DNA from 3 places in the Kitasatospora sp. NPDC018058 genome. Region 2 is predicted to be linked to each of the others. Evidence: riboswitches for the same ligand, from Rfam matches in the RefSeq annotation. Region 2 holds a riboswitch; each other region holds the start of a gene.
What was found. Region 2 has a riboswitch for S-adenosylmethionine ahead of ACH4E7_RS22800 (IclR family transcriptional regulator). Riboswitches for the same ligand answer to the same signal wherever they lie in the genome.

Region 1: it holds a riboswitch for S-adenosylmethionine, as region 2 does, so the genes downstream of both, thrC (threonine synthase) here and ACH4E7_RS22800 (IclR family transcriptional regulator) in region 2, are expected to answer to the same signal.
Region 3: it holds a riboswitch for S-adenosylmethionine, as region 2 does, so the genes downstream of both, ACH4E7_RS07960 (aminotransferase class V-fold PLP-dependent enzyme) here and ACH4E7_RS22800 (IclR family transcriptional regulator) in region 2, are expected to answer to the same signal.

The regions. Positions count from the first base shown of each region.
Region 1 covers NZ_JBIRFA010000015.1:150,718-160,538, reverse strand. The annotation lists gene ACH4E7_RS22425 (extracellular solute-binding protein) at 200-1,438, shown strand; gene ACH4E7_RS22420 (cupin domain-containing protein) at 1,461-1,808, opposite strand; gene ACH4E7_RS22415 (DUF3263 domain-containing protein) at 1,911-2,138, shown strand; gene otsB (trehalose-phosphatase) at 2,213-3,064, shown strand; gene ACH4E7_RS22405 (trehalose-6-phosphate synthase) at 3,051-4,544, opposite strand; gene ACH4E7_RS22400 (glucosyl-3-phosphoglycerate synthase) at 4,653-5,657, opposite strand; SAM riboswitch class I at 5,802-5,935, shown strand; gene thrC (threonine synthase) at 5,953-7,260, shown strand; gene ACH4E7_RS22390 (MoaD/ThiS family protein) at 7,289-7,567, shown strand; gene ACH4E7_RS22385 (cold-shock protein) at 8,121-8,324, shown strand; gene groL (chaperonin GroEL) at 8,659-9,821, shown strand, end outside.
Region 2 covers NZ_JBIRFA010000016.1:3,419-13,239, reverse strand. The annotation lists gene ACH4E7_RS22820 (TetR/AcrR family transcriptional regulator) at 1-314, shown strand, start outside; gene ACH4E7_RS22815 (ABC transporter permease) at 604-1,410, opposite strand; partial or broken gene ACH4E7_RS22810 (ABC transporter permease) at 1,424-1,537, opposite strand; gene ACH4E7_RS22805 (helix-turn-helix domain-containing protein) at 1,548-2,828, shown strand; gene ACH4E7_RS22800 (IclR family transcriptional regulator) at 2,873-3,586, opposite strand; SAM riboswitch class I at 3,785-3,927, opposite strand; gene ACH4E7_RS22795 (glycoside hydrolase family 15 protein) at 4,061-5,905, opposite strand; gene ACH4E7_RS22790 (inosamine-phosphate amidinotransferase 1) at 6,280-7,359, opposite strand; gene ACH4E7_RS22785 (hypothetical protein) at 7,811-9,637, opposite strand.
Region 3 covers NZ_JBIRFA010000004.1:253,860-263,680, forward strand. The annotation lists gene ACH4E7_RS07935 (Rieske 2Fe-2S domain-containing protein) at 1-328, opposite strand, end outside; gene ACH4E7_RS07940 (c-type cytochrome) at 337-1,146, opposite strand; gene ACH4E7_RS07945 (heme-copper oxidase subunit III) at 1,335-1,955, opposite strand; gene ACH4E7_RS07950 (hypothetical protein) at 2,353-2,778, shown strand; gene trpD (anthranilate phosphoribosyltransferase) at 2,897-3,973, shown strand; SAM riboswitch class IV at 4,141-4,258, shown strand; gene ACH4E7_RS07960 (aminotransferase class V-fold PLP-dependent enzyme) at 4,309-5,787, shown strand; gene ACH4E7_RS07965 (Lrp/AsnC ligand binding domain-containing protein) at 5,791-6,072, opposite strand; gene ACH4E7_RS07970 (rhomboid family intramembrane serine protease) at 6,114-6,896, opposite strand; gene ACH4E7_RS07975 (hypothetical protein) at 7,098-7,361, shown strand; gene ACH4E7_RS07980 (NYN domain-containing protein) at 7,673-8,986, shown strand; gene ACH4E7_RS07985 (NlpC/P60 family protein) at 9,187-9,821, shown strand, end outside.

The DNA.
Region 1 (9,821 bases), on a different contig from region 2:
CATCGTGCAATGAAGCCGGGCACTTCGGTAACTACTCGGCGGGTGGGGTCGAGTGGTGTGGACCAGTGGGCGACGGGTTTGGCAGTGTTGCGCCTCCCCCCTGCCGGATTCCCTCAATCCGGCCGCAGTTCTTCCCCTGAAGGCGGTACCCGCGTTGAACAGGCGCGTCCACGTTTCCACCCGTGTGCTCGGTAGTGCGATGGCCGGAGCACTGGTGCTCACCGCGGTCAGCGCGTGCGGCGGGCAGGGCAGCGGGCCGGTCACGCTCAAGCTGGTCGCCGCGGACTACGGGGAGAACGCCGAGACCAGCTCCAAGCGTTACTGGGACGAGGTCTCCAAGGCCTTCGAGGCCGCCAACCCGGGCATCAAGGTCCAGGTCGAGGTCGACAACTGGACCGACATCGGCAAGAAGGTCGACGACATGATCGCGGCCGGGAAGTCGCCCGACCTGCTGCAGAGCGGCGGGTTCGCGGAGCAGGTCGCGGCGGACCGGCTGTACCCGGCGGCGGACGTGCTCTCGATGGACACCCAGGCGAAGTTCATGGACAACTTCGCGCACGCCGGGCAGGTGCTGGGGATCCAGTACGGGATTCCGTTCGTGTCGTCGTCGCGGGTGCTCTTCTACAACAAGGCGGTCTTCAAGCAGGCCGGCATCGCCCAGCCGCCGACCACCTGGAACGAGCTGCGGGCGGCCGCCGAGAAGATCAAGGCCAAGGTGCCGGGGGTGACCCCGTACGGGCTCCCGCTGGGGCCCGAGGAGGCGCCGGCCGAGTCGATGCTGTGGACGCTGAGCGGCGGCGGGACCATCTCGGACGACGTCGGCAACTACACCATCGACAGCGACCAGAACCAGGCCACGTTCACCTGGCTGAAGAACAACCTGGTGAGCACCGGGCTGACGTACGCCGACCCGGGCAAGATGAACCGCACTCCGGTGTTCCAGGACTTCGCGTCGGGGAAGGTCGCGATGCTGAACGGGCATCCGACGCTGCTGCGGATGGCGTCCGCCGGGAAGATCGACTTCGGGACGGTGCCGATCCCGAGGAAGGACGGCGTCACCAGGACCGGGAGCCTCGGGGTCGCGGACTGGATGATGGCGTTCAAGGCCAACGGGCACAAGAACGAGATCAAGAAGTTCCTGTCCTTCGTCTACACGCGCGATTACCAGCTGAAGTTCGACGAGCAGTACAACCTGCTGCCGGTGACCCAGGACGCGTTCAGCCAGATGTCGTCGGACCCGAAGCACGAGGACCTCAAGCAGTTCGCGGTCGGGCTGACCAACGCGAGCTTCTACCCGTTCGGGGACCCGGCCTGGGGCGAGGTCAGCAACCGGCTCAAGGCGGGGATCGGGCAGGCCGTGACCGGGGACCCGAAGCAGGTGCTCGGCGGGCTGCAGGACGCGGCGGTGAAGGAGGCGGCCCGGGTCCGCAAGCAGTAGGACCCGGGGCCGGGTGCTTCTCTCAGCTGGGAAGCGTGATCGCGTAGGCCTTGCGGAGGGTCTCGTGGACGGTCCAGGTGGTGCGGTCGCCCTCGCGCAGGACGGCGCAGTCGCCGGGGCCGACGGTGAGGGTCGGGCCGCCCTCGATCTCGATGGTGGCCCGACCGCTGAGCACCACGAACATCTCGTCGGTCTCGACGTCGGTGACCACGCCCGGGGTGATCTGCCAGATGCCGCGCAGCTGGCGGCCGTCGGGGGACTCGGAGAGGACCTTCCCGGTGACCTCGGGGGTGCCGGAGACGATCTGGGACGGGTCGAGGGGCTCGGGCTCGAGGTCGGCGGCGGGGATGTTCACGGCGAAGCTGATCATGGGGTGACGGTAGCTCGGCGGCGGGGGCCCGGGCGTCCCCCAGAGTGTGTCGGGGTTCGGCGGGAGAATGACACTCCGTAGTGATGGGCGGAGGTGTTCTCGGTGGGCGAGCTGAGTGAGCGGGACCGGGCGGTGCTGGCACTGGAGGGGCGGCAGTGGCGGACGGCCGGGGCCAAGGAGCGGGCGATCCGGGAGGAGCTCGGGCTCTCGTCGACGCGGTACTACCAGTTGCTGAACGGGCTGTTGGACCGGGAGGAGGCGCTGGCGTTCGCGCCGGTGCTGGTGAATCGGCTGCGGCGCGTGCGGGATGCCCGGCGGGCGGCTCGCTGACGGGGGGGTGTTCGTGTGTGTGGGGGGCGGGTGGAGCGGCGGGGGTGGGGGTGGGTACGGGGTGGGAGCGGGGTATGTGCGTCCGTATGGGCCTTGAAGAGATGGTTGTGCCGGCCACTGGTGCCGGGCGGGACGGGTTGCGGGCGATTCTGGCGGCGCCGGGGGATGCGGTGGTCGCCTTGGATTTTGACGGGACTTTGGCGCCGATCGTGGCGGATCCCTCGCAGGCGCGGGCGCAGCCAGGGGTGGTGGGGGCGTTGCGGGGGTTGGCGTCCGTGCTGGGGGCCGTGGTGGTGGTGACGGGGCGGCCTGCCGGGTTGGCGGCGGAGTACGGGGGGTTCGACGGGGTGCCGGGGCTGGTGGTGCTGGGGCACTACGGGGCCGAGCGGTGGGAGGGGGGCGTGGTGACGGCGCCGGAGGTGCATCCGGGGGTCGCGGGGGTGCGGGCGGCGTTGCCGGGGGTGTTGGAGCGGGTGGGGGCGCCCGAGGGGACGTGGGTGGAGGACAAGGGGCGCTCGGTGGCGGTGCACACCCGGCGGACGGGGGCGCCGGAGGAGGCGTTGGAGCTGTTGCGGGCGCCGGTGGGGGAGTTGGCCGCCGAGTTCGGGCTGGTGGTGGAGCCCGGGCGGCTGGTGTTGGAGCTGCGGCCGCCGGGGGTGGACAAGGGGGCGGCGCTGGCCGGGTTCCTGCGGGAGCGCGGGGCGCGGTCGGTGCTCTACGCGGGGGACGACCTGGGGGATGTGGCGGCCTTCGCGGCGGTGGAGAAGCTGCGCGGGCAGGGTGTGGCGGGGCTGCTGGTGTGCGCCGGGGCGGTGGGGGACGCGCCGGTGCGCGAGCTCGCCGACCGGGCGGATGTGGTGGTCGACGGCCCCGAGGGTGTGGTGGAGCTGTTGGGTGCCCTGGAGGAGGCGGTCAGAGCGCGTTGAGCTGGTCCAGGAACCACTGCTGCGGGGGGAGCGCGGTGGCCGCCGCGGCCAGTCGCTTGGTGCGGCCGGCGCGTTCCTCCCGGCTCATGGTGAGGCCGGTGAGCAGCGCCTCGGCGGTGGCGATGATGTCGTACGGGTTGACGGTGAGGGCGTCCTCGGCGAGTTCGGCGTGGGCGCCGGCCTCGCGGGAGAGGACGAGGGCGCAGCCGTTGTCGGAGACGACCGGGACTTCCTTGGCGACCAGGTTCATGCCGTCGCGGATCGGGTTGACCAGCGCGACGTCGGCCAGCCGGTAGGCGGCGAGGGAGCGCGGGAAGTCGTCGTTGACGTGCAGGATCAGGGGCTGCCAGGTGGGGGTGGCGAACTCGGCGTTGACGGCCTCGGCCAGTTCCCGCACGGCGGCCGTGTAGTCGCGGTACTCGGCCAGATCGGTGCGGGAGGGGTAGGCGAAGGCGATGTGCACCACCCGGTCGTGCCACTCGGGGTGGGTGCGGAGCAGATGCCGGTAGGCCTGGAGGCCGCGGACGATGTTCTTGCTGAGTTCGGTGCGGTCGACCCGGACGATGGTGCGGCGGTCGCCGACGGCGGTGCGGAGGGCGGCGAGGCGTTCGTCCACGTCGGGGCGGTGGGCGCGTTCGCGGAGGAAGTCGGCGTCGGCGCCCAGGGCGTGGACGCCGAGGTGGGTGGTGCGGCCGATGGGGGTCCCCCCGGCCGAAGGCTGGGTGACGGTGACGGTCATCGCGTCGTGGTCGACGGTGGCGCCGAGGAGGTCCTCGCAGCAGGCGGCGAAGGCGCGGGCCCAGCGTTCGGTGAGGAAGCCGGCCCGGTCGGCGCCGAGGACGCCGGTGAGGACGGCGCGGGCGACGTCGTCGGGGAGCAGCCGGTAGTACTCGGGCGGGGCCCAGGGGGTGTGGGAGAAGTGGCCGATCCGCAGGTCGGGGCGGGCCCGGCGGAGCAGGGCCGGGACCAGGGAGAGGTGGTAGTCCTGGACGAGGACCGCGGCGTTCGGGGCGGCTTCGGCGGCGAGGGCCTCGGCGAAGGCGGTGTTGTAGGCCTGGTAGGCGGCCCATTCGGTGTGGAAGTCCGCGTCGAAGGAGGGCGCGGTGGGGGTCGCGTAGAGCAGGTGGTGGACGAACCAGAGGGTGGAGTTGGCGACGCCGTTGTAGGCGCGGGCGAAGGTCTCGGGGTCGATGTCCAGCATCCGTACGGCTTGGCCGCCGACGTCGTGGCCGGCCAGGTCGAGGCGGCCGTCGGGGGCTTCCCGCGCGGCTCGGCGGTCGGCGTCGCCGAGGGCGGCGCAGACCCAGACGGCGTTGGGGTCGGCGATGGCGGAGAGGCCGGAGACCAGGCCTCCGCCACCGCGGCGCAGGGTCAGCGTGCCGTCGTCGGCGGTGCTGAACGACACCGGTCCCCGGTTGGAGGCCACCAGGACGGGGGCGGTGCCGGTCGCGCTCGAACGTTCGGTCGTGAGATCGCCCATGGTTGGCATGTTGCCGGGGGGTCGGGTTGGCAAACGTCGTGGCTCGTCTTCGCACTCGCGTCGTCCGCCCGGAGGGCGGGCCCCGCAGGCGGGAGTGGGACGGGCCCCCTAGTGACGGGTCGCGTACTCGGGGAGGGTGTGCATCGGCGGGCGTTCCAGGGCCGTCACGGGGTGGGTGTGGGCGGTGAAGGCGCGGGTCTGCGGGTCGCGGGTGAACTGGGTGAGGTGAGGGTGGACCAGGTCGGCGGAGGCCTTGAGGCGGTGGGTGCGGTCGAGGCGTTCCAGGGCGGTGCGGTAGATGGTGGCGGCCATCCGGCCGAGGGCCTGGCCGTCCTGGTGGCGGTGGTGCCGGACGCCGACGTCGACCTGGGCCAGGCCGTCCAGGCCGACCAGGTCCAACGCGTCGACCAGGAGGCCGAGTTCGACGCCGTAGCCGGTGGGGAAGGGCAGTCGTTCGAGCAGTGAGCGGCGGGCCGCGTACTCGCCGCCGAGGGGCTGGACGAAGCCGGCGAGTTCCGGCCAGTGGAGGTTGAGCAGGGGGCGGGCGACGAGTTCGGTGACCCGGCCGCCGCCGGCCGGGACGATCGCACCGCTCTCGGTCTCCAGGGGCCGGTCGTACATGGCCTTGACCAGGTGGATGTCCCCGTCGGTCAGCAGCGGGCCGATGATGCCGGAGACGAAGGCGGGGTCGAACTCGCGAAGGTCGGCGTCGATGAAGCAGACGATGTCGCCGTGGGTGACCAGCAGCGAGCGCCAGAGCACCTCACCCTTGCCGGGGACGGCGGGCAGCCGGGGCAGGATGGCGTCGCGGTGCTCCACCCGGGCGCCGGCCTCGGCGGCGATGGCGGCGGTGGCGTCGGTGGAGCCGGAGTCGAGGACGACCAGTTCGTCGACCAGAGGGATGCGGTCCATCAGTTCGCGGCGGATGGTGCGGACGATGTCGCCGACGGTGGCCTCCTCGTCGAGTGCGGGGAGGACGACGCTGACGGTCTGCCGGGTGCGCCGTTTGGCCTCCAGCAGGGTGTGAACCGGCCGGTCGGCCGCGCTCCACGAGCGGCGGCGCAGCCAGGACGCCGCCTGTGGGAGGAGTGCGGGGGTCGGTTCGGCGGGCACGGCGGGTCTCCTCGGCGTGGTCGGGTGGAACGGGCCATCTCGCGTGGCGGACGGCCCCTTTCAGGGGTGACGCCTTCGGATACAGTCTTCGTACAGCGGTCGGACCTTCGCGCGCCGGGGTCGCCGCTGAACCACAACTTCACAAGCTCATCCAGAGGGACTGAGGGAACGGCCCGTTGACGTCCCGGCAACCTTCTCGCTCGGCTGTCGTACAGGCCCCGGCGGGACAGGTGCCAATTCCGGCCTGTGGCGCGACCGCGCCCCGGGGAAGATGAGGAGAGAGGCCTCCGCCACCATGGCTATCGACACTGCCGCACCCTCCCCCAGCCTTCGGCCGGGGGGACCCCCGCCCGTTGACCTCGGCCCCGCCGCCGCGTTGTCCTGTCGGGAGTGCGGCACCCGGTTCCCGCTCGGTCCCAGCTTCGCCTGCCTGGAGTGCTTCGGGCCGCTGGAGATCGCGTACGAGTTCGGGAGCGAGCGCGCGGAGGAGCTGCGCAAGCGGATCGAGGCCGGTCCGGCGTCCATCTGGCGCTACGCGCCGCTGCTGCCGGTGCCGGCCGATGTGGCGTCCAAGCCGAACCTGAACCCGGGGTGGACCCCGCTGGTGAAGGCGGACAACCTGGGCCGGGAGCTCGGGTTCACCGCTCCGCTGCACGTGAAGGACGACTCCGGCAACCCGACGCACTCGTTCAAGGACCGGGTGGTGGCCTGCGCGATCGAGGCGGCGCGGGCGTTCGGGTACACCACGCTGTCCTGCTCCTCGACCGGCAACCTGGCCGGCGCGGTGGGGGCGGCGGCGGCCCGGGCCGGGTTCCGGTCCTGTGTCTTCATCCCGCACGACCTGGAGCAGGGCAAGGTCGTGATGGCCGGGGTGTACGGCGGCGAGCTGGTCGGCATCGAGGGCAACTACGACGACGTGAACCGCTTCTGCTCGGAGCTGATCGGGGACCCGGCCGGCGAGGGCTGGGGCTTCGTGAACGTCAACCTGCGTCCGTACTACGGCGAGGGCTCCAAGACGCTGGCGTACGAGATCTGCGAGCAGCTGGGCTGGCGGCTGCCGGAGCAGATCGTCATCCCGATCGCCTCGGGTTCGCAGCTGACGAAGATCGACAAGGGGCTGCAGGAGCTGATCAGGCTCGGCCTGGTGGAGGACCGGCCGTACCGGATCTTCGGGGCCCAGGCCGAGGGCTGCTCGCCGGTGTCGGCCGCGTTCAAGGCGGGCCGGGACGTGATCAAGCCGGTCAAGCCGGACACCATCGCCAAGTCGCTGGCGATCGGCAACCCGGCGGACGGCCCGTACGTGCTGGACATCGCCCGTCGGACCGGCGGGGCGGTCGAGGACGTCACGGACGCGGAGGTCGTGGCGGCGATCCGGCTGCTGGCCCGGACCGAGGGGATCTTCGCCGAGACCGCGGGCGGGGTGACCGTCGGCGTGCTGAAGAAGCTGGTCGAGACCGGTCGGCTGGACCCGGCCAAGGAGACCGTCGCGATCAACACCGGCGACGGCCTGAAGACGCTGGACGCCGTCTCCGACGCCGGGATGACCGCCGTCATCCGCCCGACCCTGGAGTCGTTCCGCTCCGCCGGCCTCGCGTCCGCCTGAACCACCCCTACCCCCCGCTAGGAGAGCCATGAGCGCCAACGTCCGCATCCCCACCATCCTGCGCACCTACACCGGCGGCGCCGCCGAGGTGTCCGCCGAGGGGGCCACCCTGGCCGAGGTCATCGCCGACCTGGAGAAGAACCACGCGGGTATCTCCGCCCGCATTCTGGACGACACCGGCAAGCTGCGCCGTTTCGTCAACGTGTACGTGAACGACGACGACGTGCGTTTCGCCGAGGGCCTGGCGACCGAGATCAAGGGCGGCGCCAGCGTCTCGATCATCCCGGCGGTGGCCGGCGGCTGCTGAGCCGTCGCGAACCCGCTTCCCGGCCGCCCGTACGTACGGAATTCGACTCTCCGTATGCGCGGGCGGTCGTCGGCATTTCGGCGGGAATATTTCCGGGTCAAGTCGGAGTAGAGTGTGGCTCTGCTGGGAACGGGGGCTTCCCTCTCGGCTCGCGCGGCGCTTCGCCGGAGCTCGTCCGGACACTGGGGCCGGGTTGAGTTCAGGGCCGTGAAACATGTCAGGCGGATGTCAGAATTCCTGCAGGGATTTGGGTAATTCGTCCGCTATGTCCGGCGCGAAATGCCGAGTTTCTCCCAGCTTGCTCGGCCTTGTCTCTTGACGGGTCTATGGAATTCCCGTCGGCTGACCCTGTTGCAGAGGGCGTCGATCCGGATACATTCAGCGGCGGTCGACGTAATCACCCGCTCACCGGGAGCCGTTCGGTGTTCCGGGCGGAGGATTGCGGCGTGCACGGCTGCGCCCAGGGGGGGTTCCCCGGGCCGGCCTCCAACCAGACCCGGGCCCGCGACCTGCGGGCACGTGAAGGGCCAGCACAGCACTAGGGGAGTTCGGAATGGCTCAGGGCACCGTCAAGTGGTTCAACGCGGAGAAGGGCTACGGCTTCATCGCGGTCGACGGTGGTGCGGACGTCTTCGTCCACTACAGCGCTATCCAGATGGACGGCTACCGCACCCTCGAGGAGGGCCAGCGGGTCGAGTTCGAGATCTCCCAGGGACAGAAGGGCCCGCAGGCGGACATGGTTCGCGCGGCGGTCTGACCCCTTCCGGCTCCAGGAGCTCGGCACGGCCCACGGCTAGTGGACCTCGTGCTTCTCGGCGGGCCCGTACGACACGCGTCGTGCGGGCCCGTTCGCGTTCCCGTCCGCCTTCCCGGCGGGCTCGACGGCGGCTCGCGGGTTGCCGATTGGGCTTGCACTCGACCACCCGGAGTGCTAATCATTGGCGTTAGCACTCACAGCGTGAGAGTGACAGCGGACCGGGTCGGTGAGGCCCCCGGGAGCGGTAGGGGAATGGACCCCCGCACACCAGGGCCGTCCGTCGCGGGCACCCCTTGGTCCGAGCAGTCGACCGTGTCCCGGAGGACCACTTCAGATGGCCAAGATCATCGCCTTTGATGAGGAAGCTCGCCGCGGCCTTGAGCGTGGCATGAACCAGCTCGCCGACGCAGTGAAGGTCACGCTCGGCCCCAAGGGTCGCAACGTCGTGCTGGAGAAGAAGTGGGGCGCCCCCACGATCACCAACGACGGTGTCTCCATCGCCAAGGAGATCGAGCTCGAGGACCCGTACGAGAAGATCGGTGCGGAGCTCGTCAAGGAGGTCGCCAAGAAGACGGACGACGTCGCGGGTGACGGCACCACCACCGCCACCGTGCTGGCCCAGGCCCTGGTTCGCGAGGGTCTGCGCAACGTCGCCGCCGGCGCCAACCCGATGGCCCTGAAGCGCGGTATCGAGAAGGCCGTCGCCGCCGTCTCGGACCAGCTGCTGGCCCAGGCCAAGGACGTGGAGACCAAGGAGCAGATCGCCTCCACCGCCTCCATCTCCGCCGCTGACACCCAGATCGGCGAGCTGATCGCCGAGGCCATGGACAAGGTCGGCAAGGAAGGCGTCATCACCGTCGAGGAGAGCAACACCTTCGGCCTGGAGCTCGAGCTCACCGAGGGCATGCGCTTCGACAAGGGCTACATCTCCGCCTACTTCGCCACCGACCTGGAGCGCATGGAGGCGACCTTCGAGGACCCGTACATCCTCATCGCCAACTCCAAGATCGGCTCGGTCAAGGACCTGCTCCCGCTGCTGGAGAAGGTCATGCAGAGCGGCAAGCCGCTCGTCATCATCGCCGAGGACGTCGAGGGCGAGGCCCTGTCGACCCTGGTCGTGAACAAGATCCGCGGCACCTTCAAGTCCGTCGCCGTCAAGGCCCCGGGCTTCGGCGACCGCCGCAAGGCCATGCTCGGCGACATCGCCATCCTCACCGGCGGCACCGTGATCTCCGAGGAGGTCGGCCTCAAGCTGGAGAACGCCGGCATCGACCTGCTGGGCACCGCCCGCAAGGTGGTCATCACCAAGGACGAGACCACCATCGTCGACGGTGGCGGCGACAGCGAGCAGGTCGCCGGTCGCGTGAACCAGATCCGCGCCGAGATCGAGAACAGCGACTCGGACTACGACCGCGAGAAGCTCCAGGAGCGCCTCGCCAAGCTGGCCGGCGGCGTGGCCGTCATCAAGGCCGGCGCGGCCACCGAGGTGGAGCTCAA
Region 2 (9,821 bases):
TCGCCGCCCTCGCCGAGCACGGCCTGGACCCCGACACCACGATGGCGGTGTTCCGCACCGTCACCGGCTACGTCGGCGGCTCGGTCTCCGCCGAGATCGCCCTGCTGGAGCTGCAACGCGAGCACGGCTGGGCCGACGGCGACCAGACCCGCGCCGGCCTGGCCTCGCGCATGTCCTGGCTGATCAACACCGGCCGCTACCCCGCCTACCAGCGCTACCTCCGCGAGGCCACCCGCAAGGACGACCAGGACTGGCAGTTCGAAACCGGACTCGACTGCGTCCTCGACGGCATCGCCGCCCGCCTCGGCATCTGACACCGCCGGCCCGAAGCCCGGCGGCCGACCGGGAGCGTTCCCGAACGGCGGTCCGCCTTGACGGCGAAACGTCCCTTCCTGTCCTGCTCCGCAGGCGACGGGCTTCACCCTCGGGCCGAAGCCCGAGGCGCCCACCCGCTTTCCCGGTGGCACGGCTGGGAGCAGTCGGCCACCGCCCTGCGCACAGTCGAGCGCGCCCTGTGGCAGGGCGAGCGGTAGGCCCAGGCCCCCTGCACCGAACAGCAGTCGGCCCGGCCGCGGGAGGGCGCTCCGGCCGCTTCACCCCCGGCTACAGCCGCCCTCCGGGGCTGTCGGCGGACAGCCGCTGGGCCAGGTACACCGGCACCACGGAGAGCAGCACCAGGACCGCGGCCACCACGTTGACCACCGGCGCCTGGTTGGGCCGGGACAGGTTGGCGTAGATCCAGATCGGCAGCGTCCGGACGCCGGGGCCGGCGGTGAAGGTGGTCACCACGATCTCGTCGAAGGAGAGCGCGAACGCCAGCAGCCCGCCCGCCAGCAGCGCCGACCGCACCGCCGGGAAGGTGACGTACCGGAAGGTCTGGAAGGTGTGCGCGCCGAGGTCGGCCGAGGCCTCCTCGGCGGAGGGCGACAACCGGCGCAGCCGGGCGATGACGTTGTTGAAGACCACGACGATGCAGAAGGTGGCGTGCCCGATGATGACGGTGAGCATGCCGAACCCGATGCCCGCCGGGCCGAGCACACTGCGGAACGCGGCGTTGAGCGCGATGCCGGTGACGATGCCGGGCAGCGCGATCGGCAGGATCACCAGGAACGACACCGTCTGCCGGCCGAAGAACCGGTACCGCTGGACCGCGAACGCGGTCATGGTTCCCAGGACCAGGGCCACCAGGGTGGCCCCCGCGCCCGCCCGCAGTGAGGTGACCAGCGCGCTGCGGGCGCCCTCGGACTGCCAGGCCCGTACCCACCACTCGGCGGTCAGTCCGGTCGGCGGCCAGGCGAAGGAGCGGTCCCGGTTGACCGAGTTGAGGAGGATCAGCAGCAGGTAGACGACGGCGAGGCCGGCGGCCATGGCCGCGCGCAGCGCGATCCGGGCACGGCGGGAGAGGATCACTGGTGTTCGACTCCTAGAGCGAGTCCAGGGCGCCGGTCCGGCGCACGGCGAGCAGGTAGCCGACGATCATGGCCACGGGTACGCAGGACAGCGCGGCGGCCAGTGGCAGGTTGAGCGTCACGTTGTCGGCGATCGCGGTGCCCAGCACCTGCGTCCCCAGGGCGACGGTGGCCGAGGCCGAGCGGCTGGGCCTGGCGGTGCTGGAGGTCCCGTACGAGACGCCGTTCATCGCGGTGAACCGCCTGGTCGCCGAACGGGTCACGGCCGAGGACCACAGCGCGCAGCGGCGGCTGGTGGATCAGCACGATCTGCTGGTCCAGGCCCTGCTGACCGGCGAGGGCCTGACCGCGCTGCTGGGGGTGCTGCGGCGGGCCTGCGGGTCCGAGGTCGCCGTCCTCGACCGCCGCGGCTCGGTCCTCGCCGCCGCCCCGGAGCGTTCCGGCGCCCTGGTCGAGGAGGTGCGGGCGGCCGGGCTGACGTCCCCGGACGAAGCCGGTCACGTCGGTCCGTTGTGCCTGCCGGTGCAGGTCGACGGGATGGTCGCGGCGTTCCTCTGCCTGCGGTCGGCCGGCCCCGCGGCGGACGTGCTCCCGTACGCGGTTCGGCTGGTGGGCCTGGAGCTGGCCCGTCGGCAGGCCCACCTGGCCGGGCGGCGGGAACTGGTCGGCCAGGTCGTCGAGGACATCGTGCGGGACGTGCTCGCCCCGGCCGCCGCCGAGCGCAGGCTCGCCGCGTTCGGGCTGGACGCCAAGGCCGCCCACCGGGTCGTCCTGGGCTGCCTGGCACCGGACGGCGCAGGGGCGGCGGCGGACCGGCGGCTGGCGCGGCTGCCCTGGCTGACCGCGGGCCGCCCCGAATCCCCCGAGCCGGTGCTCACCGCCGTGGTCAACCGGTACCTGGTGGCGGTGGTCCCGCAGTCCGCGCCCGTGGACAAGCTGGCCCGGCGCTTCGGCACGGCGCTGTCCGGCCTCGACACCCGCGCCGCGGTCGGGATCGGCGGCTGCTACCGAGGCGTCGACGGCCTGCGCTGGAGCGGGTTCGAGGCCCAGGCGGCCCTCACCCGGGGCCCCGGGGTCCACGCCGGCGACCCGCTCAACCTTCCCCGCCTGCTGCTGTCCAGCCCCGACCTGCCGTTGAAACAGCTCGCCGCCGAGGTGCTGCGCCCGCTCACCCGGTTCGACGAGACCAACAACGCCGATCTCGTCACGACCCTGCACGCCTACCTGGCCGCGGACTGCTCGGTCCAGGCGGTCGCCGACCGGCTGTACGTCCACCGCAACACCGTCCGCTACCGGCTGGACCGGATCGAGCGCCTCACCGGCCGATCGCTGCAGTCCATGCAGGACCGCTTCCAGCTCTGGCTCGCCCTCCTCGCCGCCTTCCCCGACCGGACATCGGCGGTTCCCCGGCATGATTGATCGTTTCCGACGATCAGCCGGGAGCCGCCGGGGCGACGGGGCGGTCAGGGGTGTCGCAGGGCTTCGGTGAGGCGGTTGGCCGCCTCGACGACGGCCTGGGAGAAGTGCGCGCCGGGGTGGCGGGTGAGGCGTTCGATCGGGCCGGAGACGGAGACGGCGGCCACGACCCGGTTGGACGGGCCGCGGACGGGTGCGGAGACGGAGACCACACCGGGCTCGCGCTCGCCGGCGGACTGGGCCCAGCCGCGGCGCCGGACGCCGCTGAGGGCGGTGGCGGTGAAGCGGGCGCCCAGGAGGCCGCGGTGGAGGCGCTCGGGTTCCTCCCAGGCGAGCAGGATCTGGGCGGCGGAACCGGCCTTCATGGGAAGGGTGACGCCGACGGGGACGGTGTCGCGAAGGCCGGAGAGCCGCTCGGCGGCGGCCACGCAGATCCGGACCTCGCCCTGGCGGCGGTAGAGCTGCGCGCTCTCGCCGGTGACGTCGCGCAGGTGGATGAGGACCGAGCCGGCGGCCGCCAGCAGCCGGTCCTCCCCGGCCGCCGCCGAGAGCTCCCCGAGCCGGGGGCCGAGGACGAACCGGCCCTGGAGGTCCCTGCCGACCAGGCGGTGGTGTTCCAGTGCGACGGCGAGCCGGTGGGCGGTGGGCCGCGCCAGGCCGGTGGCGGCGACGAGTCCGGCCAGCGTGGCGGGACCTGCCTCCAGGGTGCCGAGGATCGAGGTGACCTTGTCGAGCACGCCGACGCCGCTCGTGTTCTCCATGGATGGGTACTCCAGTCTCAAACCCCGTGAGCGACGGGTGGGTTCCGCTCACGGAGGCTCCCCGCGGGGAGCGGGGGGTGGTCAGCGGGAACGGGCCGGAGAAGTCGGCCGATCGCCTGCGCCGGGCACGAGACGGGTACGCGAAAGGGCCGGGGCGGGAAGCGCCCGGGCGAAGGACAGCACAGAGAGCACCGTGTCTCCTCATCTTTCCCGCGCCACGTTGGCGACAGGCCGGAGTTGGCACTGATCCCGGACGGCGCGGCGCGTACTTCGGACGCCGAGTCGACCGGGGAGTTGCCGGGGCTTCGTAGGGCCGGTCCCTCCACCCCTCTGGATGATTCGCGAGGAACCATACAAGACTCCCCGGCCGACCCGCCAAACCTTCCCCTCCCGTGCGGACGCTCCGCATCATCCGGTCAGGGGGTTGGCCGCCGGTTGGCCTCCGCTAAAGGCGAGCCCCGAAGGCCACCTCCGTCAACCCAGGGTGCGGTCGAGGTTGTAGGCGGCGCTGATCAGCGCGAGGTGGGTGAACGCCTGTGGGAAGTTGCCCTGTTGCTCGCCGGTGTGGCTGATCTCCTCGGCGTACAGGCCGAGGTGGTTGGCGTAGGTGAGCATCTTCTCGAAGGCGAGCCGGGCCTCGTCCAGGCGGCCGGCCCGGGTGAGGGCCTCGACGTACCAGAAGGAGCAGATCGAGAAGGTGCCCTCCTCGCCGATCAGGCCGTCCGGGCTGGCCTGCGGGTCGTACCGGTAGACCAGCGAGTCGGAGACCAGGTCGGCGCTGAGCGCGTCCAGCGTGGAAAGCCACTTGGGGTCGGTGGGTGCGATGAACTTGGCCAGCGGCATCATCAGCACCGCGGCGTCCAGCACCTGGTCGTCCTCGTGCTGGACGAACGCCTTGCGCTCCGCGGACCAGCCCCGGTCCATGATCCGCCGGTAGACGGCATCACGCGCGGCACCCCAGCGCACCAGGTCGGCCGGCAGGCCGCGGCGCCGGGCGATCCGGACGGCCCGTTCGATCGCCACCCAGCACATCAGGCGGGAGTAGAGGAACCTCTTGCGCCCGCCGCGGGTCTCCCACACGCCCTCGTCGGGCTGGTCCCAGTTGGCACAGACCCAGTCGACCACGGCGCACACGGCGTCCCACTGCTCGCTGGAGATCGGCTGACCCCACTTGTCGTACAGGTAGACGGAGTCCAGCAGGGCGCCGTAGATGTCGAGCTGGAGCTGGTCGACGGCCGCGTTGCCGACCCGCACCGGAGCGGACCCCCGGTAGCCCTCCAGGTGCGGAAGCTCGCGCTCGGGCAGTTCGCAGCGGCCGTCGATGCCGTACATGATCTGCAACGGGCCGGAGGGCCGGGTCTCGTCCCGGTCGATCCGGGCGGTCAGGAAGCCCATGAACGCCTCGGCCTCGCCGGTGAAGCCCAGCCGCAGCAACGCGTACACGCAGAACGCGGCGTCCCGAACCCACAAGTAGCGGTAATCCCAGTTGCGTGCGCCACCGATCCGTTCCGGCAGGCTGGTGGTCGGCGCGGCCACCATCGCGCCGGTCGGGGCATAGGTGAGCAGTTTGAGCGTCAGCGCCGAGCGGTGCACCATCTCCCGCCACCGCCCTCGGTACCGGCTCTGCGCCAGCCACCCCCGCCAGAACGCCACCGTGGCCTTGAACTCCACCTCCGCCTCGCGGTGGGCGCAGCCCCTCGGCGGCACGGCGCCGTCGACCCGGTCGAGCGCGAATACCGCCGTCTCGCCCTGGCTGAGCTTGAAGTCGGCGGTCACGTCCCGCTCGTCGCACTCGAACGCCACCGTGGAGGTGAGCGCCAGTGACAGCGCGTCGGACTCGAAGATCGCCAGACAGTCCCCCCGCCGCCGCACCACATGCGGCTGCGCCCCGTAACCGAACCGCGGTGCGACCCGCACCCGGAACGGCATCGAGCCCCGCACACACACCACCCGCCGGATCAACCGATGCCGCCCGGTCTCACCCGCCACATGACCACCGACGATCGGCATGAAGTCCTGGATCTCACCGACGCCGTCCTCGGTGAGAAAGCGGGTGATCAGCACATTGGTGTCGGGGAAGTAGAACTGCCTGGTCCGGCACGGCACGGCCGCCGCCAACTCGAACGCCCCGCCCCGATCCGCGTCCAGAATCGCCCCGAACACACTCGGCGCGTCGAACGACGGACAGCAGTACCAGTCGATCGTCCCATCCGTGCCCACCAGCGCCACGGTCCGCAGGTCGCCGATCAGCCCGTGCTCGGCCACCGACAGATAGCGCTCCACCTCGCCCGGCGCCCGGGGCCCCAATCCTTCACCCATCGCGGCACACCTCTCCTCACCCAGTCTGCCGCGCGCCCGGACCACGCGGCCACCGGGCCCGTCCGGTGGCACTCCTCCCAGCAGGACGGCCGGACCGGTACGGCCGGGTTCGGTGACCGCGGTGTGACCCCGGATGACCTGACAGTGACCCCGCCTGCCGCCACGAGGACACCCTCGACGAGCTCGGCCACCCGGTAAACCCCGACAACGGGCCCGCCCCGGAGATCAGGACCCTGCTCGGCAACCGCGCCTGGGCGGCACGGCCGTCCGCTCCTGAGCCGCGAACGGCGCCGGGCAACGACCTCACCGACCGGGGCCGGTGCCGTCCGGTCGCGACGGCCACCGGACGGCACCGGCCTCGCGGCGTCGACGGATCAGGACAGGTAGTCCTCCAGCCCGCCGTCGCGCCGGATGTCCAGGGTGACGCAGTGGAAGCCGCCTCCGAGCACCCGGGAGTGCCGCAGCCGGTGCGGCAGGACAGTGATCCCGGAGTGCTCCAGCAGCTTGATCAGGCTCTCCTGACCCGACTCGACGATCGCCGTGTCCGGGGAGACCATCAGCAGGTTCATGCTGATCCAGCTCTCGCTGAGCGCGTGCTCGGGCGTGTCGCCGGAGGGCTCAGCCGGCGGGCACCACAGGATGTCCCAGCCCCGCAGCGGCTCCGGGACGGTCTCCGGGCTGATCCGCTCCGGGTTGAGCAGCACCAGCCCCGGCCGCAGCAGCGCGATGGTGCTGTCGATGTGGGTGTAGCCGTAGATGTCGCGCAGCGGGTGCAGTCGCAGGCCGCCGTCGCCGAGCAGGCCGAGCGTGGACTCCAGCCACTGCAGGCCGAGTTCGTTCCCGCTGCGGGAGACCTGGTAGAACACGTCCCGGCCGAGCCGCAGCACGTTCGCGGCGTCGAAGACCGGCTCGGCCTCGCCCAGCAGCGGGAGGCCGTCCGCGTCGAACTCGAAGAGCTCGTCCCTCAGTTGCGGCCTGGGAGCGGCCAGCCAGCGCGCGCCGCGGCGCAGGTAGTCCTGGAAGAGTCCACGCAGCCCGAAGACCTCGAAGTAGCGCTGCCGCATCGGGCTCGCCACCTCGATCACCGTCTCGCCGACCACCAGGGTCAGGTCCCGCGGGCAGTAGGAGTGGAAGCCGCCGTCGGCCTTCCACAGGGGGGATGAGAACTCGGCCGCGTGGTCGATCACTTCGGGCTGGTGGACGGTGACGCCGAGGCCCCGCAGGGTGGCCACCAGCGCGTCCAGGTCCTCCTCGGTCTCCTCCACGACCTGCTGGGAGTAGGGGCCGACCTCGATGGAGGCGAGGTCGGCGGCGCTGGTCTTCGGGAAGCAGGACAGCCAGGAGGACGGCTCGGTCTGCTCGGGCAGCCGGGCGCCGACGGCGGTGCCGACCACGACCTCCCGAAGTGTGGTGAATTCGTCCCAGCTGTGGACCGGACGGGCCGAATTGGACATGACTCCCCCTTGACACGGGTTTAGGGAAACGCGGATACGGCGGCGAACGCGACGGCTTTGACATGCACGGCAGGACGGCCGGGCGGGGTGAGCGCCGAACGGCCGCCGGCCGCCGACGGAGCGAGGTCCGCCGAACAACGCGGAACCGGCGATGGAAATCGGTACGGATTAATCGCCGGACCGCCTCCGGGCCGATCACGGCGTACGGGAAATCACCGACCGGGCAGCCGAATTCGCCTTTCGACGGGCCGGGATCGACCGTCAAGCTACCCGCCCGGCCGACGGCGGCGCAAGGACCGTGATCGGCACCGAATACGCCGCCGCGACGAACCGACGGTTGATCCTCCCTTTGTTCAACTCCGCCATTCCGGCGCTGATCAATACCCGGGTGACGGCCCGAACGAGGCGCTCGCGGGAACGACCGGCAGCCACACCGCGCGCGGCCCGGCGCTCACCACCGCCAGGCCCGACGGATCCGGCTCCCGCCCGCCAGTGCCAGCAGCGCCCCACTCGCCATGGCGACTCCGGCCACCGCCAGGTTCTGGCGCTGCGCCCGGCGCCGGTCGGCGGCGGCCGCCCGCGCCGAGGCCACCAGGAAGGCCCGCTCGACGCCGGCCGGAGCCAGCTCGCCGGCCGCCACCCGCCGCCTGAGCTGGTCCAACCGGACGCCCCGGTACAGCAGTTCAGGATCCCGGTCGGCGGCCGCCCAATCCCGCGCGGCCGCGGTGAGCCTGCGCCGCTCCCCCAACCCCTCCCGGCCCTCCGCCAACCATCCGCGCAGCCTGGGCCAGGCCTGCGAGAGCGCGTGGTGGGACAGCTCGACGGTGTCCCGGTCCACCACCACGAGCCGCGCCCGGACCAGCCGTTCCATCACCTCCGGTACGCCGGGGTCCTCGAACTCGGTCCGCCTCACCGGCCTGCGGGTGCCCTCGTCGCCGCCCGACACCAGCTCACCGCCGGGCGTCAGCGCGTCGCCCAGTGCCGTCCCGCCACCGGCGGGGTCCTCACCGGCACCGAGCAACTCCCCGCCGAGCCGCAGGAACACCGCCTGCGCCCGGGTCCGGTCGGATGCCTCCAGCCCGTTGTACAGCGCCTCCGCCGTCCGGGCCAGCGCACCCTCGAAACCTCCCGTGGCCTGGAACCCCGCCAGGGTGAGCGCGTTACCGCTGCGCCGCCGCCAGGTCTCCAGCAGCGCCGCGGACAACAGCGGGAGCGCGCCCGGCTGTTGCGCGGCGGTCGAGATGAGGACGGCCAGCAGGGCGCCCTCGACGGTGCAGCCGGCCCGCAACGCCGGTTCGGTGATCGCCCGCCGCAGCTCGTCCGGTGCCGGACGCCCCACCGACAGCACCCCGTGGCGACCGGCGTCGGCCAGCCCCGGGTGCTCGGCGAACAGCGGCCCGCTCTGGTCCGAGCGGACCACCAGCACCACCCGGCACCGGGCCGGCGCCGCCACCGGCAGCTCGGCCAGGGCCTCGCCCGAACCGCCCGAGGCCGTCGCCACCAAGGCGTCCAGGAAACGCGCCCGCTCGGCGGCGTCCCGGCAGCGGGTGCGCAGTTGCTCCCCCTGGTCCACCACCAGCACCGGGTCGCCGGCCGTCGCTCCGGACGCTCCGCGCGTCGCCTCCCCGACTCGCTGCCCGAGCCGGGCGAGCGCGAGCGCGTACGCCTCCATCGGCCGTTCGCCCGGCGTCAGCAGTGCCACCGGGACACCGCCCCCACCGGCCGGGGCCCGCCGCGTTCCGCCCCTGGCACCGCTCCTCCCGGCAGCCGCGCCGGCGGCGGGAGCCCCGCCCAGCCGGTCCAGCAGACCGGCTCTGACCAGCGAGGACTTCCCCGCCCCGGACGGCCCGGTGAGGATCACCAGCCGCCGTTCGGCCAGCAGGGCGACCAGCCGGTCCAGCATCGCCTCGCGGCCGAAGAACCGCTCGGCGTCGGCCGCCTCGAACGCCGCGGCCCCGGGGTAGGGAGCCCGTCCGGCGTCCTGGGCGCGCCGCCGGGCGGCGCTGTCGGCGGCCAGTTCGGCGGCGAGCAACTGCCAGCGGTGCCGCCACTCCCGCACGTCCCCGCCGCAGGCCTGCACGTAGGCGAGGGTGACGGCGAGGCTGGGCAGCCGCCGACCTCCTGCGGCCACCGAGAGGCTGGCCGCCGAACAGTGCGCCCGAACGGCGAGTTGGCGGTACGGCGGACTTCCGGCGCGCTCCCGCAGGGCCCGCAGATCGCCCGCGAACCGCAGCAGCGGACCATCCCCAGGGTCCAGTGGACTTTCCCGACGCGGCACTACAGCCCCCTTCTTCGTTGAAGCGGTGTCCTGACACCCTTGCGTGCCCACGCGCCCACGCGCGTCGCGCGTGTCTCGTGTCCATCCCCCGGTAATTCATCATGCACAGCGCAGTTGGCGTCAAACAATGGTGCGTGCGGGTCGGTTGTTCCGAGTTGATGTTCAATGTCCAGCCGCACGGCGC
Region 3 (9,821 bases), on a different contig from region 2:
AGTGGACCGCGCCCGCGCCGATCATGAACAGGGCGACGCCCAGGGTCATACCGAGCGCGAAGTTCAGCGCGCTGACCTTCCCGAGCGGGAAGATGTAGACGATCTTGTCCGGGTCGATGGCCACGTACGAGGCGATGAAGCCGACGGTGGCGATCATCGAGACCACGAACATCAGCGAGACCTGGCGCTCGGCGCGCTTGGCGGCCCGCTCGTCGATGTCGGTGCGACGGGGCTCGTGGGCCGGCAGGCCCGGGTCGGCGAAGGGGTTGCCGTGGTCGGCGACCTCGCCGGCGGAGCCGTGCGACTCCGGGAGCTTCTCTTCTGACATGTCGTGGCTCATGACTTCTTGGCCTTGGTGGTGTGGGCGGCGACCCAGATCGCGACCGCGATGAGCGTGCCGAGCCCGAAGATCCAGCCGAACAGACCCTCGGTCACCGGACCGAGGCTGCCCAGCGTGAGACCACCGGGGTTGGGCTCTTCGCTAGTGGTGTGGCGGACGAAGGCCACGATCTGCTTCTTCTGCTCCTCGGGCATGGTGGTGTCCGGGAACGACGGCATGTTCTGCGGGCCGGTCTGCATGGCCTCGTAGATGTGCTTGGCGTCCACGCCCTCCAGCGACGGGGCGTACTTGCCCTTGGTCAGGGCACCGCCCTGGCCGGCGAAGTTGTGGCACTGGGCGCAGTTGGTGCGGAACAGCTCGCCACCCTTGGAGATGTCCTCGGGGTCGGTCGAGGTGTACTGCTTCGGGTCCGGCGTGACCGGGCCGGGGCCGAGGGAGGCGACGAAGGCGGCGAGCTGGTCGATCTCGGCCTGCGAGTAGATGTCCTTCTTGCGCGGGACCTGCGCGCCGGGCTGCTGGGCCGGCATGCGGCCGGTGCCGACCTGGAAGTCGACAGCGGCGGAGCCCACGCCGACCAGGCTCGGACCGTCGCTGCCGCCCTGGCCGTTCAGGCCGTGGCAGGAGGAGCAGCCCACGGCGAAGAGCTTCTTGCCCTCATCGATCGCGAGCGACTGCGCGGCGACGTCGGCCTGCGCCTTGTCGGCGGGCGCGAACGCGGCGTACAGCCCCCCGGTTGCCGCCAGGGCGAGAAGTAGGACGACCAGCGCCGCCAATGGGTGGCGCCGTCGTGCGGAGAGCTTTTTCACGGAATAACCCCGGTGTCAGGATCTGGTCGACTGGTGGGTGCACCCGGCGGCCGGTCTGGCCGGCACGAGGCTGCCTGTTCCAAGGCTGCGCGCGCGGTCGGTCGGTGGGAGCGTCGGCACCGGCAGAAGCGGCCCGTCGCCGATGAGGGCGGGGGCCGCAGCCGGTGGCCAGCGACCTGATCAGCTGGTTACTTGATCAGGTAGATGGTCGCGAACAGGCCGATCCACACGACGTCGACGAAGTGCCAGTAGTACGACACGACGATCGCGGCGGTGGCCTGCTCGTGCGTGAAGCGCTTGGCTGCGTACGTCCGTCCCAGGACCAGCAGGAAGGCGATCAGACCACCCGTCACGTGCAGCCCGTGGAAGCCGGTGGTCAGGTAGAACACCGTGCCGTACGGGTCGGAGGACAGCGAGAGGCCGTCCTTCTTGACCAGCTCGGTGTACTCGTAGACCTGGCCGCCGATGAAGATCGCGCCCATCATGAACGTGATGATGAACCACATGCGGAGCTTCTTCACGTCCCCGCGCTCGGCGGCGAACACACCGAGCTGGCAGGTCAGCGAGGAGAGCACCAGGATGGTCGTGTTGACCGAGGAGAAGCCCACGTTCAGGGCGTGCGCCTTCTCGGTCCAGAACTCGGCTCCCTTGACGGAGCGGAGCGTGAAGTACATCGCGAAGAGGGCCGCGAAGAACATCAACTCGGAACTGAGCCAGACGATCGTTCCGACGCTGACCATGTTCGGTCGGTTGACCGACCCGTGCGCGTGCCCGGTTTCTACTGCTGTTGCTGTCGCCACGACGGACATTATGTCGGTCCCTTATTCCGTCTTCACGCCGGGGGGTGTCCCTCGGAGTGTCCGGTGCGTGCGGTATGCCCGCTTGGCGGCCGACGGGGTGTCCGGACGGGGACTGAGCAGCGGCGTGTCCCTTTTCTGACGGTTCCTCGGAGGGGCCCGCGACCCCGTTGCCCGGCGCGTCGTTGCACGGTCGGCGCAGCGTCCGGTTGTAGGGGACGGGGTGCCCGGTCGGCCGTCCGGGTGGTCCGGGCGGGTCCGGGTGACGGGTTGTCCTCCGGGCGGGTGAGCCGTGGGCGCGGCGACTTGAGGGGGAACGTGCGCGATGGGGGCCCGGGACCGGGGGAAACGGGAGTAGCATCCGGATCAGGTGAACGTGGTCCGGATCACACTTGAGGGAGCAGGGCCCATGGCGTACACGACCGACGAGACGCTCACCGTCCTCGTCTACAGCGACGACCGCAACACCCGCGAGCAGCTGCTGACGGCGCTCGGCCGTCGGCCCGCCGAGGATCTTCCGGAGCTGTCCTACCTGGAGTGCGCGACCACCCCCGCGGTGCTCAAGGCGCTGGAGAAGGGCGGCGTCGACCTCTGCGTCCTGGACGGCGAGGCGGTGCCGGCCGGCGGGCTCGGCCTCGGGCGCCAGCTCAAGGACGAGATCTACGGCTGCCCGCCGGTGCTGGTGCTGATCGGCCGGCCGCAGGACTCCTGGCTCGCCGCCTGGAGCCGGGCCGATGCCGCGATCTCCCGCCCGGTGGACCCGGTCGCGCTGGCCGGGGCGGTGGCCACCCTGCTGCGGGCCCGACTGGCCAAGCGGACCCCGGCCACGCGTTGAGCGGTGTCGTCTCAGCACTAGAGAAGACACCGCCGTAGGAACCCCGCCGCTGGATAGGCTGGCTCCATCCGTACGGACGTCCCCGGTGTAGGGGAACCGACAACAGCTGGAGTCAGCCATGGTGAACGTGAACCCTGCGAACGGTGGTACCGACCCCGCGCAGGTGGTCCGCACCTGGCCGGACCTCCTGGCGGCGCTGTTGAAGGGGGAGGACCTCGACCGCTCGTCCACCGCGTGGGCGATGGACCGGATCATGAGCGGCGAGGCGTCCCCCGTTCAGGTGGCCGGGTTCATGGTGGCGCTGCGGGCCAAGGGCGAGTCGGTCGACGAGATCTCCGGGCTGGTCGACGCGATGTACGAGCACGCCGAGCCGCTGGACATCCCCGGCCCGGCGGTGGACATCGTCGGCACCGGTGGCGACCGGGCGAAGACCGTCAACATCTCCACCATGTCGGCGATCGTCGCGGCGGCCGCCGGGGCCAAGGTGGTCAAGCACGGCAACCGGTCGGCCTCCTCCGCCAGCGGCTCCTCGGACGTGCTGGAGAAGCTCGGGGTGGCGCTCAACCTGTCGGCCCGCCGGGTGGCCGAAGTGGCCGAGGAGGTCGGGCTCACCTTCTGCTTCGCGGCGAAGTTCCACCCCTCGATGCGGCACGCCGCCACCGCGCGGCGCGACCTCGGGGTGCCCACCGCCTTCAACATCCTCGGCCCGCTGACCAACCCGGCCAAGGTCACCTCGCACGCGATCGGCTGCTTCGACACCCGGCTCGCCGGCCTGATCGCCGGGGTGCTCGCCCGGCGCGGGGCGACCGCGCTGGTGTTCCGTGGCGACGACGGGCTGGACGAGCTGACCATCACCACCACCTCGCGGGTGTGGCTGGTGCGCGACGGGGTGGTCACCGAGACCACCTTCGACCCGCGGGACGTCGGCATCGAGCTGGTCGGCATCGAGGCGCTGCGCGGGGCGGACGCCGCGTACAACGCCGAGGTCGCGCGCCGGCTGCTGGCCGGGGAGCGCGGGCCGGTGCGGGACGCCGTGCTGCTGAACACCGCGGCGGCGCTGGTGGCGCTCGACCTGGGCGACACGCCGCTGACCGAGCAGCTCGCGGCGGGCATGGCGCGGGCGGCGGAGGCGATCGACTCGGGCGCGGCGCAGGATCTGCTGCGGCGCTGGGCGGACGTCACCAGCCGTAGCTGAGGCGGCGGTTGAGGGCCCGCGCCGGTTCGCGGTGCGGGCCCTTCGCACACGCCCGAGCCGAAGGGGGCGCCGGGTCCGAGCGCCCCGGAGGCGAGCGGGCGAGGACACCGTCCGGATGGTGGATTCCTGTTTGACCACTCGACGGACCCGACCTAGAGTCCTGGCCAGGTCATGAGTGACAGCGTCAAGCCCCAGCTTGCTGTCCGGCAACCCTCCGTCCGTGGCGGGGTGCCCTGGGTGAGGACCGGGTCGCCCGGCAAGCCGTCCGTGCGACAAGCGCGGACGCCCGACGACTAGCACTCCCGGGGTCCCCACCTCCGAAGGAGTGCATCCTCATGTCCGTCTCCCACCCGTCGCCCGCCGCCACCCTTCTTCCGGGGCTCCCCCGGACTCCGTCCGGGGGGACCCCCATCGCGCGGCCCCTCCCATGCGCCCCGCTCGCCGTCCTCGGCCACGACGTCCAGGTCCCGCTGGCCAGCGGGGAGAAGGTCGGCTACGCGGCGCTCGACTACGCGGCCAGCTCGCCGGCGCTCCAACGGGTGTGGGACGACGTCGCCGCCTACGCGCCCTACTACGGCAGCGTGCACCGGGGTGCCGGGTACCTCTCCCAGCTGTCCACCGACCTGTTCGAGCAGAGCCGCCGCACCGTCGCCGAGTTCCTCGACCTGCGCGAGGGCGACCAGGTGGTCTTCACCCGCGCCACCACCGACTCGCTCAACCTGCTGGCCTCCGCCGTTCCGGCCGGCACCCGGGTGTTCGCCTTCGAGACCGAGCACCACGCCTCGCTGCTGCCCTGGGCGCACGCCGGGCTGGAGGTCGACTACCTGCGGGCGCCGCGCTCGCGGGCCGAGGCGGTGGCCGCGCTGGACGCCGCACTCGCGGGGGCGCCCGAGGGGCCGAAGCTGCTGTGCGTCACCGGGGCCTCCAATGTGACCGGCGAGCTGTGGCCGGTCGCCGAACTGACCGCGACCGCGCACCGGCACGGCGCCCGGGTGGTGCTGGACGCCGCCCAGCTGGCCCCGCACCACCGGGTCTCGGTGCGCGAGCTGGACGTCGACTGGATCGCCTTCTCCGGTCACAAGCTGTACGCGCCGTTCGGCGCCGGGGTGCTGGCCGGGCGGACGGACTGGCTGGACGCGGCCGACCCGTACCTGGCCGGCGGCGGGGCGACCCGGACGGTGGCGCGGGAGGTGGACGGCTCGGTGGCCGTCCAGTGGCACACCGGCCCGGCCCGGCACGAGGCCGGCTCGCCGAACGTCATCGGCGCCTACGCGATCGCCTCGGCCTGTCGGGCGCTGACCGAGGCCGGCTTCGACGCGCTGGAGGCCCGGGAGCGGCAGCTGGTCGAGCGGCTGACGGCGGGGCTGGCGGAGATCCCGCAGGTCAGGGTGCTCAGCCTGTTCGGCGCGACCGGTGACATTCAGAGCGCCGCCCGGGTGGGCGTGCTCTCCTTCGTCGTCCAGGGCTGGAACAGCTCGCACTTCTCGGCCGCGCTGTCCGCCGAGTACGGCATCGGGGTTCGCGACGGACTGTTCTGCGCCCACCCGCTGGTGCGCACCCTGCTCGGGGAGGAGTCCGGGGCCGCGCCCGGTCCGGTCTCCGAGTGCGGGGCGCCCGAGCCCTCGCTGCCGGGCGAGCGCAGCCTGAACGCGATCCGGGTGAGCTTCGGCGCCGGGACGCCGGACGAGCACATCGAGCGCTTCCTGACCGCCGTCCGCGAGCTGGTCACGGACGGCGCGGCCTGGAACTACCGCAACGAGGGTGGCCGTTGCGTCGCCACTGTGCAGATCGACAGGGGCCGTCGCGAGGGGTGAGTCCTACTCGTCCAGGCCGAGGGCGAAAGCCGCTTCCAGGTCGTGCTGGGAGTAGGTGCGGAAGGCGATCTGGGTCTCGGTGTGGGCCACGCCCGGGACCTTGTTGAGCCGGCCCGGGATGACCTCGGCCAGGTCGTCGTGGCGGCGGACCCGGACCATCGCCACCAGGTCGTAGCCGCCGGTCACCGAGTACACCTCGCTGACGCCCTCGATGGCAGCGATGGCCTCGGCGATCTCCGGGATGCGGTCGACACTGGTCTTGATCAGGACGATGGCGGTGATCACTGTTCGGGCTCCTTTGTGGGGTGCGGCCAGGGTATCGGGCCTCAGCCGGGGCGTCTCGGGGGGCGGCCGACGACGGTGCAGGCGTAGAGGAAGCCGGCCGAGAAGCCGATCACGTGGACCAGGTAGGCCACCCCGGGCCCGGCCGAGTGCACCGACCACCACTGCAGGGCGAACCAGAGGCCGAGCACCAGCCAGGCCGGGAAGCGCAGCGGGAGGAAGAGGAGCAGCGGGACCAGGGTGGTCACCCGGGCGCGGGGGTGGAAGCGCAGATAGGCGCCGAGCACGCCGGAGATCGCGCCCGAGGCGCCGATCAGGACCCGGGTGGAGCCCGCCGAGTGCGCCTCGGCGAGCGCGAAGCCGTACGAGGCCAGGCTGCCGGCCGCCAGATAGAAGAGGAGGAACCTGGCCCGGCCGAGTCGACGCTCGACGGTGGGGCCGAAGACATAGAGGAAGAGCAGGTTGCCCAGCAGGTGCAGCCAGCCGGCGTGCAGGAAGAGCCCGGTGAGGGCGGACACCGCCGGGTGCTTGCCGGGGGTGGGGGCGGCCGGGCAGCCGGGGACCGGGTCGGGGGCCTCGGCCAGCTGTTCGGCGGTCAGCGGGTGTCCGGCCAGCAGTTCGGCCGGGACGGCCCCCCAGCGCTGCTCGTACCGCTGTTCGGCACAGAGGCGGGCCTGACCCCTGCTGTACAGCGGGTTGAGCCCGGCTGCCGGGCCGAGCAGGAAGACCAGGGTGTTGACCGCGATCAGGGCGTAGGTGACCGCCGGGGCGGGCACCGTCGGGCGGCCGTCCCGCGCGTCGGTGTGGTCGGGGGCCGCGAGTGCCATGCGGCCAAGCATCCCTCCGGACGCCGCAGGTGACACGGCGGTTTACGGCAGGTGGACTAGCCCTCGGGTTCCGGTAACCGGTGGTCGTGGTGGTTGCCCCAGGCAATAGGCTTGGGGCGGGCATTCCCGCCTCCCGCCGCCGACGCCGGGGCTCCGGGGGGAGCGCCTAGCCCACCCAGGGACCAGCCGAGAGGATCCCCGATGACCGTCCCCGCTCTGACCGCCGAGACGCGCTGGCGCTGCACGCTGTGCGGCAACCTCACCCGCTTCGACGTGACCCGCACCGCGCGGGTGACCGAGTTCCTGCACTTCGACCTGGCCGGCGAGTCCAAGGTCGAGGAGACCGAGGTGCACAGCGAGACGATCGAGTCGGTGCGCTGCCGCTGGTGCAACGCGGTGGACCAGGTCGAGCTGGTGGCCCGTCCGGGCGCCGAGGGCGCGGAGGCCCACGCCGAGCAGGGCTGACCCCCGTCGGTGCGGTGGGCGGTGCGCGACGCGCCCGTCCGCCGCACGGGACAATACAGACAAGACGCACGGAGCGTGACGACAGGGGCGGCCGCGGCCGCACCCGCTGGACCAGGATCGGAGCCGAGGACGTGGTGGACGCAGCGAAGGAGCCCGCCGAAGCGCAGGGGCTTCAGCCCGCTGCGCCGACACCGGAGCCGGGTGCCGAGGCGGCCCCGTCCGAGGCCCCCCTCCCGGAGGGCGTTGACCCGGAGACCGCCGAGTCCGGTGAGTCCGGTGAGTCCGGAGCCCCGGACGCCGTTTCGGAGCGTGTGGTCGAGAAGCTCGACCGGCCGCTGCCCGAGGGGGTGCGTCGGCGCGTGGTCGGGCTGGCCTCGGACGCGCTGGGCGGGCTGCCGTCGACGGAGCTGCCGCAGAGCCTGCGTCAGTACGTCAAGTTCACCCCCGCGCGCCGGGCCAAGTACGCGGCCACGGCGCTGGCGGCGGCGCTGGAGTCCGAGCCGGCCTTCCGGGTGCGCATAGCGGAGCGGCTGCGGCTGGGCCAGCCGGATCTGGTGAAGGCGCTGGAGTCGGGCACCGTTCCCGGCGCCGCCGATCCGATGGACGTCGCAGCCGCCGCCTACCTGGTGCGCTCGGCCGGCTGGAGCCGACTGGTCACCGAGGCCGGCGAGGAGGCCGAGCGGGTCGGCGCCGAGGACGCGGCCGCGGAGGCCGGCCGGCTGGTGGAGAAGCTGCAGGCCGAGCTGGCCGAGGTGCGGGCGGCCGCGCGGGCCGACCTGGACCGGCAGCGCGCGGAGTTCGAGGGCGTCCGGCGGGAGGCCGAGTCGCTGCGCAAGAAGGTGCGCTCGCTGGAGAGCGACACCCGGCGGGCACAGGCCGAGACCCGGCGGGTGGCCCGGGAGCTGGAGGCCGCGAGGGCGCACGCGGCGAGCGAGCGCGGCGCGGCCGAGAGCGAGGCACGCCGGCTGCGGCACCGGGTGTCCGAGCTGGAGAACGTCGCCGAGCAGGGCCGCCGTTCGGCGCGCGAGGGGCGCAGCGTCGAGGACATGCGGCTGCGGCTGCTGCTGGACACCGTGCTGCAGTCGGCGCAGGGGCTGCAGCGGGAGTTGGCGCTGCCGGTCTCCCAGATCCGCCCGGCGGACCTGGTCGAGGCGGTGGTGCCGGGGGCGGCCTCACCGCACGACGTGGCCCGGCGCGGCCTGGCGGAGGACGACCCGGCACTGCTGGACCAGCTGCTGGCGATCCCGCAGGTGCACCTGGTGGTGGACGGCTACAACGTGACCAAGACCGGCTATCCGACGCTGCCGTTGGAGCAGCAGCGGATCCGGCTGCTGGGCGGGTTGGCGATGCTGGCCCAGCGCACCCAGGCGGAGGTCACCTGTGTGTTCGACGGGCAGGACCTGGACGTTCCGGTCATCATGGCGCCGCCGCGCGGGGTTCGGGTACGGTTCAGCCGGACCGGTGAGACTGCGGACGAGCTGATCCGTCGTCTGGTGCGTGCCGAGCCGCAGGGCCGTCCGGTGGTGGTGGTGTCCACCGACCGGGAGGTGGCGGAGGGCGTGCGCAAGGCGGGCGCGCGCCCGGTGGCCTCGGTGCTGCTGCTGAACCGGCTGGCCCGGCCCTGACCTCGGTCCGGGCGGATCGACCCCTGGTCATCGCCCGTTCTGCGAGGCTGTGCGGATCCCGTGAAGTCAGCGTGGGAACCGGACTTCACGCCTTCGGGGGAGTGGCAAAACGGGTAGATCTTCACTAGGGTCTGGCGTCAAACCTATTTTCCGGAATCTCACCCGAACAGGTGAGTCCGTTGGAAGAAGGAGCCGGTCCCTTGGCCTCCCACCGCCGTCCCAAGCAGCCGAGCCGCGCGCGGGTCTCCGTGCTCACCGCTGCCGCTGCGACCGCGGTCGCCCTTTCCGCCCAGGTGGCCGCGCACGCCGCGCCGCAGCCGAGCAAGGCTGACGTCAAGGCTCAGATCGACCAGCTCCAGGAGGAGCAGGAGCAGGCGGCGGAGAAGTACAACGGTGCCAAGGAGCGCGCCGACCAGCTCCGCAAGCAGGCCGACCAGCTGCAGGACCAGGTCGCCCGCAGTCAGGACCAGATGAGCCAGCTGCAGACCGGCCTGGCCCAGGTGGCGGGCGAGCAGTACCGCACCGGCGGCGTCGACCCGTCCGTCCAGCTGATGCTCTCCTCCGACCCGTCCGGCTACCTGGAGAAGGCCTCCAGCGTCCAGCAGGCCAGCGCCAGCCAGACCGAGGCGCTCAAGGGCCTGCTCGACCAGCAGCGCCGGCTGGACCAGGAGAAGGCCGAGGCCGCCGCCGTGCTGGCCTCGCTGGACTCCACCACCAAGGACCTGAACCAGGCCAAGGCGGACGTCAACGCGAAGCTGAAGACCGCCCAGGACCTGCTGAACTCGCTCAGCGCCGCGGACCGCGCCGCGCTGAAGGCCCAGCAGCAGCAGGACGA